DNA from 3 places in the Amycolatopsis sp. NPDC049253 genome. Region 1 is predicted to be linked to each of the others. Evidence: riboswitches for the same ligand, from Rfam matches in the RefSeq annotation. Region 1 holds a riboswitch; each other region holds the start of a gene.
What was found. A riboswitch is a leader RNA that binds a small molecule or an ion and turns the genes downstream of it on or off. The one in region 1 is predicted to bind cobalamin.
Positions count from the first base shown of each region.

Region 2: it holds a riboswitch for cobalamin, as region 1 does, so the genes downstream of both, metE (5-methyltetrahydropteroyltriglutamate--homocysteine S-methyltransferase) here and AB0K15_RS19600 (hypothetical protein) in region 1, are expected to answer to the same signal.
Region 3: it holds a riboswitch for cobalamin, as region 1 does, so the genes downstream of both, AB0K15_RS26850 (iron chelate uptake ABC transporter family permease subunit) here and AB0K15_RS19600 (hypothetical protein) in region 1, are expected to answer to the same signal.

Region 1 is NZ_JBFAQX010000007.1:403,874-408,692, forward strand. It holds gene AB0K15_RS19590 (ATP-binding cassette domain-containing protein) at 1-642, opposite strand, end outside; gene AB0K15_RS19595 (CbiQ family ECF transporter T component) at 639-1,715, opposite strand; gene AB0K15_RS19600 (hypothetical protein) at 1,705-2,328, opposite strand; cobalamin riboswitch at 2,487-2,622, opposite strand; gene AB0K15_RS19605 (Gfo/Idh/MocA family oxidoreductase) at 2,666-3,562, shown strand; gene AB0K15_RS19610 (VanZ family protein) at 3,821-4,480, shown strand; gene AB0K15_RS19615 (GNAT family N-acetyltransferase) at 4,673-4,819, shown strand, end outside.
Region 2 is NZ_JBFAQX010000003.1:539,731-544,549, forward strand. It holds gene metE (5-methyltetrahydropteroyltriglutamate--homocysteine S-methyltransferase) at 1-1,479, opposite strand, end outside; cobalamin riboswitch at 1,575-1,773, opposite strand; gene AB0K15_RS10110 (ribonucleotide-diphosphate reductase subunit beta) at 1,887-2,960, opposite strand; gene AB0K15_RS10115 (ribonucleoside-diphosphate reductase subunit alpha) at 3,031-4,819, opposite strand, start outside.
Region 3 is NZ_JBFAQX010000012.1:236,588-241,406, reverse strand. It holds gene cimA (citramalate synthase) at 1-463, opposite strand, end outside; gene AB0K15_RS26860 (ABC transporter substrate-binding protein) at 673-1,677, opposite strand; gene AB0K15_RS26855 (ABC transporter ATP-binding protein) at 1,741-2,457, opposite strand; partial or broken gene AB0K15_RS26850 (iron chelate uptake ABC transporter family permease subunit) at 2,458-2,640, opposite strand; cobalamin riboswitch at 2,969-3,109, opposite strand; gene AB0K15_RS26845 (3-isopropylmalate dehydrogenase) at 3,098-4,138, opposite strand; gene AB0K15_RS26840 (S8 family serine peptidase) at 4,432-4,819, opposite strand, start outside.

The DNA of each region.
Region 1 (4,819 bases):
GTAGAGCAGCCGGTCGGCGTACTGCGCCACGCGCTCCATCCGGTGCTCCGCGACGACAACCGTGGTGCCGAGGTCGTGCACCAGCCGCGTGATCGCGGCCAGCACCTCCTCGGCGGCAGTCGGGTCGAGCGCCGACGTCGGCTCGTCCAGCACGAGCACGCGCGGGTGTGCCGTGAGCACGGACCCGATCGCCACGCGCTGCTGCTGCCCGCCCGACAGTGTCCGAAGTGGACGGTCGCGCAGCTCGGCGATGCCCAGCAGGTCGAGCGTCTCCTCCACGCGCTTGCGCATCACGTCGGGCGCCACGGCCAGCTGCTCCATCGCGTACGCGAGCTCCTCCTCGACGGTGTCCGTGACGAACCCGGCGAGCGGATCCTGCCCCACGACCCCGACGACGGACGCCAGCTCACGCGGCGGGTGCGTGGCCGTGTCCAGACCGTCGACGAACACGCGCCCGGCCAGCGTCCCGCCGGTGAAGTGGGGCACGAGCCCGTTGATGGCCCCGAGAAAAGTCGACTTGCCGACCCCGGTGCGCCCGGCCACCAGGCACAGCTCGCCTTCCTCCACCACGAGGTCGACGCCGCGCAGCACGGGCGCGGAAGCTCCGTCGTAGGTGACGGTGACCTGCGAGAACTCGATCACCGCGCCACCTCCGCGACGGGCAGCGGCCGCGGCGCGAGCCAGGCCGGCAGCACCGCGATCAACACGGCCAACGCCGGCAGCAAGGGCAACGTCGGCCAGCTCGGCGGGCTCACCGACGTCACCAGCTGCGCCGGCGGGCAAGCCAGCAGCAGCCCCGCCGACACGACCCCGCACAACACCACCAACGTCTCCGGCAGCCGCCACGGATCGGGCCGGTACGCGGTCCGCTGGATCCGCCGCCCGCCCAGCACGAACCCGGCGGACGCCACGACCAGCCCGGCCACCAGCATCGGCACACCGAGCCAGCTCGACGACCCGTCGAGCACCCCGTACACCCCGACCGCGACCCCGACCAGCCCGGCCAGCACGCAGGCCGCGATCAGCACCCGCACACGCGGCGCGAGGTACCCGCGCCGGCCGTAGCCGCGCGAGTCCATGGCCGCCGCCAGCAGCAGCGAGCGGTCCAGCGCGTCCGCCAGCACCGGCACGAAAACCCCCTTCACGAACCTCAGCCCCCGGCCACGCGCCGCCCGCAGCCGCCGCGCACGCCGCACCCGCTGCACGCTCTCCACCAGCTGCGGCGCCATCGAAAGCGCCACCGTGACGGCCGTGCTCACCTCGGCCAACGCACCCGGCACGGCCTTGAGCAGGCGTTTCGGGTTCGCCAGCGCGTTGGCGGCGCCGACGCAGAGCACGATCGCCGCCAGCCGCAGCCCGTCGTAGAAGCCGCCGAGCAGCTCCTCGGCCGACGTCGGGCCCAGCAGCTCGATCCCGGCGGCCGCGGCGGGCAGCGGGATCGTCGGCAGCGTGAACAGCACGTGGCCGCCGTCCTCGCCGCCGATGAGGATGCGGAACAGCACACGCGACACCACGATCACCCCGGCGACCAGCGCGTACACGCGAAAAGCCAGCGCCCACGGCGCGTCTCCGCGACGGTTCACGACCACGAACCCGGCCACGGCGATCACCAGCGCCAGCAGCAGCGGGTTGGTGGTGCGGCTGGCGGCGACGGCGAGCGCGAGCGCCCACACCCACCACGCACCCGGGTGCAGAGCCCGCGCGTTACCGGGCAGCACGCCCGCGCCGCAGCCCGACGACCACGCCCGCGACGACGAGCACCGCGATCACGACGAGCCCGATCACCAGGCTCCACGGGAAGCCGCTGCCGCCGGAATCCGTCGACGCGGCGGCGGGAACAGGTGCGTTGGCCTTGCGCACCGGCGCCACCCGCGGCGGCGGGTAGTCCTGGAACGACTTGTTGTGCGCGAACGACCAGCCCTCGAAGCTCCCCGCCGGCGGCTTCCAGCCCTGCACACCGACCTGGCTCGACGCCCACTTGCCGCCGTCGGTCGCCGTCCAGAAGCTCCACGACGCGCTCTCCGGCGGCATCCCCGAACACGACTGGTCGGCCGGTTTGCCCTCGATCTTGCAGATCAGCGCCAGGCCGTACTTGCCGACGCCCGCGATGTCGAGGCCGGCGTTCTGCATCGCCGCCACGCCGTCGGCCTGCGGCCCGGGCGCGCAGCGGATCAGGGTGTCGCCACCGAGGTCCTGGAAGTCGACGACCACGGTCACGCCGTTGCCGTCCGGGCAGTAGCCCGCGGTGCCCTTCCCGGGCACGGTCGCGGTGGCGGGACTCGCGCCGGACAGACCGGCGGTGACCAGGAGCGCGGCCACGGCAAGCATCCGGACCGGAGACACACGGAGCAGGGCAGGGATTACTGATCCGGCCAAAAGTAGGCCGACCCTCACGCGGCGCGTAACCGTTACTACGAAGCCATTCGGCCGTGACTGTGGTCGGATTGGTAATGGTCGGCACAAAAACCGCATCGTTGATGAAACCTCGCATCGAGTCGGACCACGGCGGGCGATCCGGCTCACGGCCGCGCGGGCGGCCGCTCACGGTTGCGGGTCAGCGCCGGATTCCCACCGGCTTCCCCCGATCGTGGTGTACAGCTGACCGACGTTAACCCACCGGAGGTACCCGCCGGAAGCGGCGCCGGACACACCTACACTTCCGGGCGTGGACGTCGGACAGCTGCGCATCGGCCTCGTCGGAACCGGTCCCTGGGCGACGACGGTGCACGCGCCGGGCCTGGCCGAGCACCCCGGCACCGAGCTCACCGCCGTGTGGGCGCGCCGCGTCACCAGCGCCCGTCCGCTGGCCGAGGCCCACGGCGCGGTCGGCACCGACGACCTCGACGAGCTGTTCTCCCTGGTCGACGCCCTCGCCTTCGCGGTGCCGCCCGCCGTGCAGGCGGAGATCGCGACGCGCGCGGCCGAGGCCGGCAAGCACCTGATCCTCGAGAAGCCCATCGCCGCCGACCTGGCGAGCGCACAGCGGCTGGCCGACGCCGTGGACAAGGCCGGCGTCGCGTCGCTCGTGATGCTCACGCTGCGGTTCTCCCAGCAGACGCGCGAGTGGCTCGACGGTCTCGCCGCCTCGGGCGGCTGGCGCGGCGGGGGCGCGCGCTGGCTGTCGGGCGCGCTGCTCGGCGGGCAGTACTCGACCTCGGCCTGGCGCCTCGACGCGTCCGGCGGCGCGCTCGCCGACATCGGCCCGCACGCGTTCGACCTGCTCGACGCGGCCCTCGGCCGCATCACCGACGTGCTCGCGGCCCACCGGGGCCCCGACGACCTGTGGCAGCTGATGTTCGCCCACGAGGGTGGTGCCACGAGCACCGCGACACTGTCGCTGCGGCTGCCGGTTCAGCCGACCGTGGTCGAGGTCGCGGTCTACGGCGAGCACGGCTACCGGACACTCGGCCGCAAACCGGGCACCGCCGGGGAGTCCTACACGGCCCTGCTCGACGACTTCGCGGCCATGGTCGCGAGTGGCACGACGACGCATCCGTGCGACGTCCACCGTGGCCTGCACCTGTCCGCGCTCATCGAGAAAGCGCGCGAGCTCGCCGGGTAGTACACAGGCTCGAACCCTTGTTTTCCGTTGTGGAACAAGGCTTTTCGCCAAGTCGGCGAAATCCTTCCACAGGGTTGTCCACAGCATCCACTATGGACGGTCCGCGCCTCGACCGAACCACGGGAAGCCGTTTCGCGCCACCGGAAAGATCACCGAATAGTGCGGCCCGCTGAGCATGCCGACTCGAACCGGCAATGCGAAGGTTGATCTTGGAAGGGCGGGAAGAAGCAGTTCAGAGGGGTTCGAGAAGGGAAGCGCATGGGTGCCTTGCTGCGCGCTTTCTGGGGGATCATCCCGATCACGGCCATCGCGGTGCCATACGCGCTGCTCTGCTGGCCCTTGCTCGCCGCGCGGAGGCGGCGAAGAAACAGCGGCATCAGCCTGGGCCACGCCTCGGCGACCGCGGCCGTCGACGTGACGGCGGTGACCATCGGCGCACTCGTGCTCTGCCTGGTCATCATGCCCGTCGGCACCGCTTCGGGGAGCACCCTCGACCTCGTGCCCGGCGCCGACCTCTCCGCCGCGCTGTCCGACGACGGATCGCTCTGGCAGGTCGTCGGCAACGTCCTCCTCCTGTGCCCGCTGGGCGCGCTCGTGCCGCTGCGCCTGCGCCGGCTGCGTTCGCTCAGCCGGATCGCGCTCACCGCCCTGAGCGCGTCCGTGCTGGTGGAGGCCACGCAGTTCCTCATCCACAGCGGCCGCGTGACCTCGACCGACGACGTGCTGCTCAACACCATCGGCGCCACGCTCGGCGCCGCACTGACCCGCCGCGGCTGGCGCTACTTCGACGTGGTGCCCGTGGTCGCGATCCCGCAGCAGGTGCGGCGGACCGTCTGCAACGCGCCCGTCCGCCTGCGGGTGCCGCGCTCGGTGTGGGACACGCGCTACGCCGGGATCGGCCACCCGGAACGGCGTTGAAATAAATCGGTTGCCCTTGCTGGGACACTGAAAGCTCTCGGATCTTCGGACGAAGGAACGCCTATGTTTGCCGCCGCTGCTCGCGACGGCCGAGGTCAGGCCTGACGCGAGCCCGTCAGCCGTCCTTCCCACGCCCTGCCCTCCTCGGCAGCGCGCGTGGGTTTCCTTCGACCCCGAAAGGGATCACCCAGCATGTCCGCCCTTCAGGCGTATGTCCGTGCCACCGCGCCCCGAGGCCGTGCCGTCGAACGGATCGGCCCGTTCCTCGCGACCTTCTCCCGCACCAGTGAAAACCCGATGCTCAACTACGCGATCCCCGACGACGGCGCCGCGCCGTCA
Region 2 (4,819 bases), on a different contig from region 1:
CTGCTCGGCGAAGTACTGCACCATGTCGTTGCGCTCGGGCTCGCCGTGCACCAGCACGTCGAGGCCCAGCTCCTCCTGCAGCCGCACCACGCGGTCGATCTCGGCGTGCATGGCGGCCACGTACGCGGCTTCGTCGAGCGTGCCCGCGCGGTACGCGGCGCGGGCCTTGCGGACGTCGGTGGTCTGCGGGAACGAGCCGATCGTGGTGATCGGCAGCGGCGGCAGGCCGAGCGACTCCTGGTGCACGGCCGCTCGCCGCTCGTACGGCTCACGCACCGCGTCCTGCGGTGTCAGCGCCGCCAGTCGCTCCCGCACGGCCACGTCCACCGGGTTCGTCGCGCGGTCCGCGACGGCCGCCCGCGCCGCCGACAGGTCCACCCGCTCGCCGCGCAGCGCCCGCCCGAGCAGCACGACCTCGGCGACCTTCTGGTCGGCGAACGCGAGCCAGCTCTTCAGCCGTGAATCGAGGTTCTCGGCCTCGACGTCGTAGGGCACGTGCAGCAGCGAGCACGACGTCGCGATGCTCACGTGCTGCGCGGTGCCCGCCAGCCGGGCCGCGTGCTCCAGCGCGCGGTCCGGGTCCGTGCGCCACACATTGCGCCCGTCGACGACGCCGGCGAGCACCTCCTTGTCGCGCAACGCGCCTTCCGCCGCCACAGCGTCCACAAAGGACGCGTCGGTGACGAGGTCCACGGCCAGTGCCTCGATGGGGGAACGGGCGAGCACGCCCAGCCCGCGGCCGAGGGCGCCGAAGTACCCGGCGACGAGCAGCTTCGGCCGGTCCTGTGCCTTGGCCAGCACGTGGTACGCGCGGGTCAGCGCGTTGAGCTCCTTCGTGGTGCGGTCGCCGGCGAACGCCGGCTCGTCGAGCTGCACCCACTCGACGCCCTCGGCGTTCAGCGCGCTGAGCAGCGCCGCGTACGCGGGCAGCAGCTCGTCGAGCAGCTCCAACGGCTCGAAGCCGGGCTGTACCGCCTTGGCGAGCAGCAGGAACGTGACCGGGCCGACGAGCACCGGCCGCGTCTCGACGCCCAGCTCCCGGGCCTCGCGCACCTCGTCGAGCGGTTTCGTGCCGGCGAGCCGGAGCCGTGTTTCCGGCCCCAGTTCGGGCACGAGGTAGTGGTAGTTGGTGTCGAACCACTTCGTCATCTCGAGCGCCGGTTCGTGCTGCACCCCGCGCGCGGCGGCGAAGTACGTGTCCAGCGGTGATCGGCCCAGGCGCGTGAAGCGCTCGGGCAGCGCGCCGAACAGCTCGGCGGTGTCGAGCACGTGGTCGTAGTGGGAAAAGGTGTTCGAGGGGACCGATTTCAGTCCCGCGTCGCGCAGCCGCGACCACGTCCGCGCGCGCAGTCCGCGGCCGGTGGCGAGCAACTCCGCCTCGCCGGCGGTGCCCGCCCAGTAGCGCTCCAGGGCGCGTTTGAGCTCCCGGTCTCCTCCGATGCGCGGGTATCCCAGGACGGTGGTGCCGATGGTGGTCACAGGCTCTCTCCTCGCGAGCTCGCTCGACGAGCCCGGGCACGCGAGAGCCGCGTTCGGTCAGGCCGTGTCCCACGGGGCCCGGACTCACGCACGCCGTCGGCGCACGTACCACGGGCAGGTCTTCGGACTCGTGGGCGCAACGCTCGCGCCTACTCGCCGTCGCTTCCCGGGCGTCTCGCCCAGTGCTCGACCACGAACTTCGTGGTGACGGCTTTCGTTCCCACTCACCGCTGCGGGGCAGTCCCGGATTCACACCGGGTTCCCTGTTGCCTCACCGGGACACGACCGGAAAAAGCTCGGCCACGCCCTGGCGAACCAGTGGCGTGGCCGAGCCTAGCGGGGTCGGGGCTTCCGGCGGCACGACGTCCGCTGTGATCCCGGAGACCGGGATCGGGCCCCGCAGCCGATCAATCCCAGTCGAGCGCGCCACCCGACTGGTACTCGATCACGCGGGTCTCGAAGAAGTTCTTCTCCTTCTTCAGGTCCATCGCCTCCGACATCCACGGGAACGGGTTCTCCGTCTCCCCGAAGATCGGCGCGAGGCCGATCTGCTGGGCGCGCCGGTCGGTGATGAAGTGCATGTACTGCTCGCACAACTGCGCCGACAGCCCCAGCATGCCGCGCGGCATGGTGTCGCGCGCGTAGCGGACCTCCAGCTCGCACGCGTCGGTCAGCATCTGCCGGATCTCCGCCTGGAACTCTTCGGTCCACAGGTGCGGGTTCTCGATCTTGATCTGGTTGATGCAGTCGATGCCGAAGTTCAGGTGGATCGACTCGTCGCGCAGGATGTACTGGTACTGCTCGGCGATGCCGACCATCTTGTTGCGCCGGCCGAGCGAGAGGATCTGCGCGAAGCCGGTGTAGAACCACATGCCCTCGAAGATCACGTAGAACGCCACGAGGTCGCGCAGGAACGCCTGGTCGGCTTCCGGCGTGCCGGTCTCGAAGTCCGGGTTCTCGAGGTTCTGCGTGTACTTCAGCGCCCACGCGTCCTTCTCGGAGATGGACGGCACCTCGCGGTACATGTTGAACAGCTCGCCCTCGACCAGGCCGAGGCTTTCGCAGATGTACTGGAAGGTGTGCGTGTGCACGGCTTCCTCGAACGCCTGGCGCAGCAGGTACTGGCGGCACTCGGGGTTGGTGATCTGGCGGTACACCGCGAGCACGATGTTGTTGGCCACCAAGGATTCCGCGGTGGCGAAGAAGCCGAGGTTGCGCTTGAGCATCTGGCGCTCGTCCTCGGTCAGGCCGTCCGGCGACTTCCACAGCGCGATGTCGGCCTGCATGGCGACCTCGGTCGGCATCCAGTGGTTGTTGCACGCGGCGAGGTACTTGTCCCACGCCCAGCGGTACTTCATGGGCAGCAGCTGGTTCACGTCGGCGCGCGCGTTGATCATGCGCTTGTCGTCGACGTTGATCCGGGCGGCGCCGACCTCGATCGCGCCGAGGCCGGTGGCGTCCGTGGTCTCCACGTTGGTCATCTAGAGGCTCCAAGAAAAGGCTCGCCGGCGGTGCGGCCGGTTCTCGCCGGCGGCACCACTGGCGAGGAGGTCACTGGCAGGCTTCGCAGTCGGGGTCGTCGATGCGGCAGGAGGCGCCTTCGGTGGCGACGAAGTCGATGTCGTCGACCTTCGGCATTTCCTTCGGCTCGGCGGGCTTGGCGGCCGGAACCGCGGCGGGCACGGCCGCGGCGGGGCTCGCCGGCACGGCGGCCGACGGCGACGGCGACGGCGCGGGCGAAGGCGCCGGGGCGGCCGCCTCGGCCGGAGCGGCAGCGGTGGCGGCCGGGGCGGCCGAGACCGCGTTCAGCTTGCCGTCGGTGCCGCGCAGGGTGCTCTTCTCCACGTGCGTCGCCGACTGTGCGCGCAGGTAGTACGTGGTCTTGAGGCCCTTGTGCCAGGCGTAGCGGTACAGCTCGTCGAGCTTGCGCCCGCTCGGCGCCGCGATGTAGAGGTTCAGCGACTGCGCCTGGTCGATCCACTTCTGCCGGACCGAGCCGGCGTCCACGATCCACTTCGACTCGATCTCGAACGCGGTGGCGTAGAGGGCCTTGAGGTCGTCCGGCACGCGGTCGATCTGGCCGAGGCTGCCGTCGAAGTACTTCAGGTCGCTGACCATGACCTCGTCCCACAGGCCGCGGGCCTTGAGGCTCTTGACCAGGTGCGGGTTCACCACGGTGAAGTCACCCGACATGTTCGACTTCACGTACAGGTTCTGGAACAGCGGCTCGATCGACTGGCCGACGCCGGAGATGTTGGAGATCGTCGCGGTCGGCGCGATCGCCATCACGTTGGAGTTGCGCATGCCGACGGTCTTCACGCGCTCGCGCAGCGGCGCCCAGTCCAGCGTCGTGGAGGTGTCGACGGCGAGGGCGTCGCCCTGGCGCGCGTCGATCAGCAGCTGCATCGAGTCGATCGGCAGGATGCCGCGGCTCCACAGCGAACCCTCGAACGACTGGTACTGGCCGCGCTCCTCGGCCAGGTCGGTCGACGCGGAGATCGCGTAGTAGGAGATGTGCTCCATGCTCTCGTCGGCGAACTTCACCGCGCCGTCGGAGGCGAACGGCAGGCCGAGCTCGAACAGCGCGTCCTGGAAGCCCATGATGCCCAGGCCCACCGGGCGGTGGCGCAGGTTGGAGCGGCGCGCCTCCGGGATCGTGTAGAAGTTGATGTCGATCACGTTGTCGAGCATGCGGACGGCCGTGCGCACGGTCTTCTCGAGGCGCTTCGTGTCCAGGCCCTCGGGCGTGACGTGCTTGAGCAGGTTCACCGAGCCGAGGTTGCAGACCGCGACCTCGTCGATGTTGGTGTTCAGCGTGATCTCGGTGCACAGGTTCGAGGAGTGCACCACGCCGACGTGCTGCTGCGGCGAGCGCAGGTTGCACGGGTCCTTGAACGTGATCCACGGGTGGCCGGTCTCGAACAGCATCGTCAGCATGCGGCGCCACAGGTCGACGGCACGCAGGCGGCGGAAGACCTTGATCTCGCCGCGGTCGGCGGCGGCCTCGTACTCGCGGTAGCGCTCGGCGAACGCGTTGCCGTAGAGGTCGTGCAGGTCCGGCGTCTCGTTGGGGGAGAACAGGGTCCACTGCGCGTCGGCCTCGACGCGGCGCAGGAACTCGTCCGGCACCCAGTTGGCCGTGTTCATGTCGTGCGTGCGGCGGCGGTCGTCACCGGTGTTCTTGCGCAGGTCGAGGAACTCCTCGATGTCCACGTGCCACGTCTCGAGGTATGCGCACGCCGCGCCCTTGCGCTTGCCGCCCTGGTTCACGGCGACGGCGGTGTCGTTGGCGATCTTGAGGAACGGCACGACACCCTGCGACTGGCCGTTGGTGCCCTTG
Region 3 (4,819 bases), on a different contig from region 1:
GGAACACGCGCCGGCCCTCGCCGGTCAGGAACGCGACGGTGTCTCGGACCATGGCGCACGCCTCTTCGACGTCGACACGCAGCGCGCGTTCGATGTGCCGCAGGTCGGATTTCGCCACCAAGGTGACCACGGGCGCTTCGGAGTCCAACAGCGCACGGACCTGCGGATCCTCGGACGCACGAGTGCCTGCCTTGCGGGTGGACCCGAAGGCGACGAGCGCGGCGTGCTTCAGCTCCAGCTCGCCCTTCGCCACCCGCGCGAAGAACTCCGTGTCCTTAGGCAACGCGCCCGGCCAGCCGCCCTCGATGAAGCCCACGCCGAGCTCGTCGAGCAGCCGGGCGACGGCGAGCTTGTCGGTGACGGAGTACGTGATGCCTTCGCGCTGGGCGCCGTCGCGCAGGGTCGTGTCGTAGAGGTGGAAGGCGTCACCGAGGGGCGTTTCGGCGGGCTCCGTGCGGGTCACGGTGTCTCCTTGTGGCGGGCAAAACCTGTTTCTGGCAACAAAAAAACCTCCCGCATGGGTGCGAGAGGTTGCGCGCCGGAAGCTCTTGTGGAGCGTCTATCCGGCGCGCTCGGCGATAATGATCGAGATGGCGGTCATGGTTTGCATGATGCCACAGCTCCGTCCGGCATCCAAGTGCCGGGCGGAGCTTCCCACTTCCTGGGAGCCGGTCAACGGGGCAGGCCGGCCAGGTACGCGCCGAACGCTTGCACGGCCGAAGCGTTGCGCGGGCCCTCCACCAGAGCCGCATAGGGCAAGGCGAAGAAGCGGCCCTGCTTCACGGCCGGGATGTCACGCAGGCCTGGTTGTGAGCGGAGGAAGTTCTCCTTGTCGGCGACGGTGCCGACCTCGCCGCCGTAGTCGTTGATGAGGATGACGTCGGGCGCGCGCTGGACCACGCCCTCCCAGCTTACCGTCGTCCAGCTGTCGTCGACGTCGGAGAAGATGTTGGTGCCGCCCGCCTTGGTGATGATCTCGTCGGGGCCGGCGTTGCGGGCGGCCGTGAACGGCTGGTCGCGGCCGTCGTCGTAGAGGAACACCTTGGGCCGTTGCCCCTGAGTGGCGACGGCCTTCGTGACGGCCTCGACCTGGTCGCTGTACTGCTTCACCAACTTCTCCGCGCGGTCGCTGACGCCGAAGATCTTGCCGAGGTTGCGCAGGTCGGTGTACAGCGCGTCGAGCGGCGGCATGATGCCGCGCTGCTTGCCGACGCCGTTGCGGCAGGCCTCGGTCAGCTGGTAGCTCTGGATGCCGAGCTGCGTGAGCGTGTCGGGCGTGAAGCCGGTGCTCTCGGAGAAGCCGTAGTTCCACCCCGCGAACACCAGGTCGGCGCCGGCGCCCTGCACGACTTCGCGGTTGATCTTCTCGGCGAGCTTGGGCACCTTCGCGAAATCGGCTTTCCACGGCGAAGACGCGACGACACCCGACTGTCCTTTGTCGACGACGTAGCCGGCCATCCGGTCGTCGAGGCCGAGGGCGAACATCAGCTCCGTGATGCCGATGTCGTTGGTCACCACTCGCGACGGCGGCTTTCGGATGGTGAGCGGCTGACCGCAGTTGGTCACCGTCACGGGATAGCCCGCCAGCGCGACGCCACTGTCCCCTTCGGACACCTGGGCACCACAGCCGGTCACGGAGAGCGTGGCCACCAGGACCATCGCGATCGTCTTACGCATGACTGTCCTCCTCGGAGTCGAGCCGGTCGAACAACAGCTGGGGCCGGCCGGTCGCCGGATGCGTCACCACGTGGCGCGCACGCCGAACACCTCGGCCAGCAGATCGGGAGTCAGCACCTGCGCGGGCGTTCCGCTCGCGACGAGGCGGCCGCCGTCGAGGACGTGCACGGTGTCGCATGTGGCGGCCGCGAGGTTGAGGTCGTGGAGCGCAGCCAGCACGGTCGGGCCGCTTCGCCGCACGAGGGCGAGGATCTCCAGCTGGTGGCGGATGTCGAGGTGGTTCGTGGGCTCGTCGAGCACGAGGATCCGCGGCTCCTGCGCGAGGGCTCGCGCGATGAGGACGCGTTGCCGTTCGCCGCCCGAAAGCGTCAGGACACCGCGGTCGGCGAAGTCCGCCAGGCCGACCTGCTGGAGCCCGGCCGCGCACACTTGCCGATCCGTGGCGGTCATGCGGTCGAGCAGGCCGTGGTGCGGCAGGCGACCCATGGCGACGACCTCGGCGACGGTGAAGTCGAACTCCGTGTGGGATTCCTGCGCGACGGCTGCGATTGCCCGCGCCCGGTCACGCGCCTGAAGATCCTCAAGGGGCCGATTGTCGAGCAGCACGGCACCCTTCGAAGGCTTGAGCACGTGGTAGACCGCGCGCAGAGTCGTCGATTTCCCGCTGCCGTTGGGACCGAGCAGCGCGACGAACCGTCCTTGCGCGGCTTCGAGGGTGACGTCTTCGACGATCGCGCGACCGGCCACGTCGACGCTGACGCCCTCGATCGAGAGGTCCATTCACGCACCTCCGAACACGTAGGCGCGCCGCCGCATCAGCAGCAGGAACGCGGGGACGCCGACGGCAGCCGTCAGCACGCCGATCGGCAGTTCCTCGGGCGCCGCGAGCACTCGTGCGGCGACGTCCACCCACACGAGGAAAACCGCGCCGGCGAGGGGTGCGACGGCGAGCACTCGCCGGTGATCGTGCGAGTAGCGCCCGGCCGACGGCGAAACATCAGCGGATCCGGCGCCGGGCTTGAGTTCGCCGCTGAACGGCAACGCCGGGCCGGCAGCGGCTGAGTCAGCGCCAGGATCGCCGAGGTCGGATTCGCCGTTGGTCGGCGACGCCGGAGGCGACCCGTCGGAGGCCGGAGGAAAAGAAGGCGTGGCGCCCGGACCGTCAGACGACGAGAACTTCGGAGGTGGCACCGGCAGGACCCGATCTGCTCAGGGTCCACGCAACGAAGACGGCAGCCACGCCAAGGAGAGGAGGGGTGTCGTCTCCCGTAGACCACGACGGGAGGGACGAGGGTGGTGCGAGAACCACCGCCGGTATCGGGCTCGCCCGCGGTCTGTGAGAGCACAGACCGCGGGCCTACCGTTGCGGGTCAGCGCCGGATTTCGACCGGCTTCCGCGGCGGGGTTCCTTACGACAACGTCAGCTGACGGAGCGCACGTTCGACGAGACGAGCGCGGCCAGCCGGTCGCCGATCGCCTGGGTGGTGCCGGGCGACGCCTGGTCGCGCGTCGCCAGGTCGAAGGCCACCGACGCCTCGATGCGGCGCGCGGCCTCCTTGTGGCCCAGGTGGTCGAGCAGGAGCGACACCGAGAGCACGGCGGCCGTCGGGTCGGCGAGACCCTGGCCGGCGATGTCGGGGGCGCTGCCGTGGACCGGCTCGAACATGCTCGGGTTGCGGCGGGTGATGTCGAGGTTGCCGCTGGCCGCGAGGCCGATGCCACCGGTGACGGCGGCCGCCAGGTCGGTGATGATGTCGCCGAAGAGGTTGTCGGTGACGATCACGTCGAAGCGCGAGGGGTCCGTGACCAGGTGGATCGTGGCGGCGTCGACGTGGGAGTACGAGACCGTGACGTCGGGGTGCTCCAGCGAGACCTCCTCGACGATCCGCGACCACAGCGACCCGGCGTACTCGAGCACGTTGGTCTTGTGCACGAGCGTGAGGTGCTTGCGCGGCCGCTCTTCGGCGCGGTTGAACGCGTCGGCGACGACGCGGCGGACACCGAACGCCGTGTTGACGCTGACCTCCGTGGCGACCTCGTGCTCGGTGTCCTTGCGCAGCAGGCCACCGTTATTGGTGTACGGGCCTTCGGTGCCTTCGCGCACCACGACCATGTCGACCTCGCCGGCGTCGGCCAGCGGGCCGCGCACGCCCGGGTACAGGCGCGCCGGGCGCAGGTTTACGTGGTGGTCGAGCTCGAAGCGCAGGCGCAACAGCAGGCCGCGCTCGAGGATGCCGCTGGGCACCGTCGGGTCGCCGACCGCGCCGAGCAGGATCGCGTCGTGCTGACGCAGCTCGCCGAGCACCGACTCGGGGAGCAGCTCCCCCGTCGAGTGCCACCTCGCGGCACCGAGGTCGTAGTTCGTGATCTCCGCCGTCGGTGCTACTTCACCGAGCACCTTGAGCGCCTCGGAGACCACCTCGGGCCCGATCCCGTCACCTGGGATCACCGCGAGCCGCATCCACACACCTCCGTAGACCAGGCCATCGAACGCACCGATGGCCCATCCGCAAGAAAACGCCAGCAGCGGAAGGTTACCGGCCGTAGACAAGACGACGTAGCCGCACCACCCTTATGCCGCATCCTCCCGCAGGGTGAGACACCTGAACGGGTGAAAGACAAAGGGGGCCTCCCGGGTCGCAACGACCCGGAAAGCCCCCTATCACCGCTATTCGGGGAATGTGACCAGCGAGACACGCCTTCCCCGATCGGAGGACCCCGTCACCCCGTCCTGCCGGGTGACGGGGCCCCACCTCACGGCCGCGTCACCGCCGACTCGATCCGCACGACACCCGCGCGCGAGCCGGCCGCGTTGTGGTGCTCGATCGCCAGCAGGCCCTTCGGCTTGTCACCGGCGACGGCCGCCGCGTTGCGGTTGACCACCAGCTGGGTGCCGGGCTTGGCGACGTAGCCGAGGGCCGCGTCACCGCCGCCCTGCACCGAGAACGCCGGCGCCAGCGCGTCGAACGAGATCGGCGTGCCGACGAAGTCGATCAGCCCGTCGGTGCTGCCCGGCGCGACGTAGTACCCCGCCGTGCCGACGGTGTAGCTGATCCGGTGCGACGCCTCGTTCGGGTCGATGCCCAGCGCGGCGATGCTGACCGGCAGCACGATCACGTTGGTGTCGAACACGTTGGTGTCG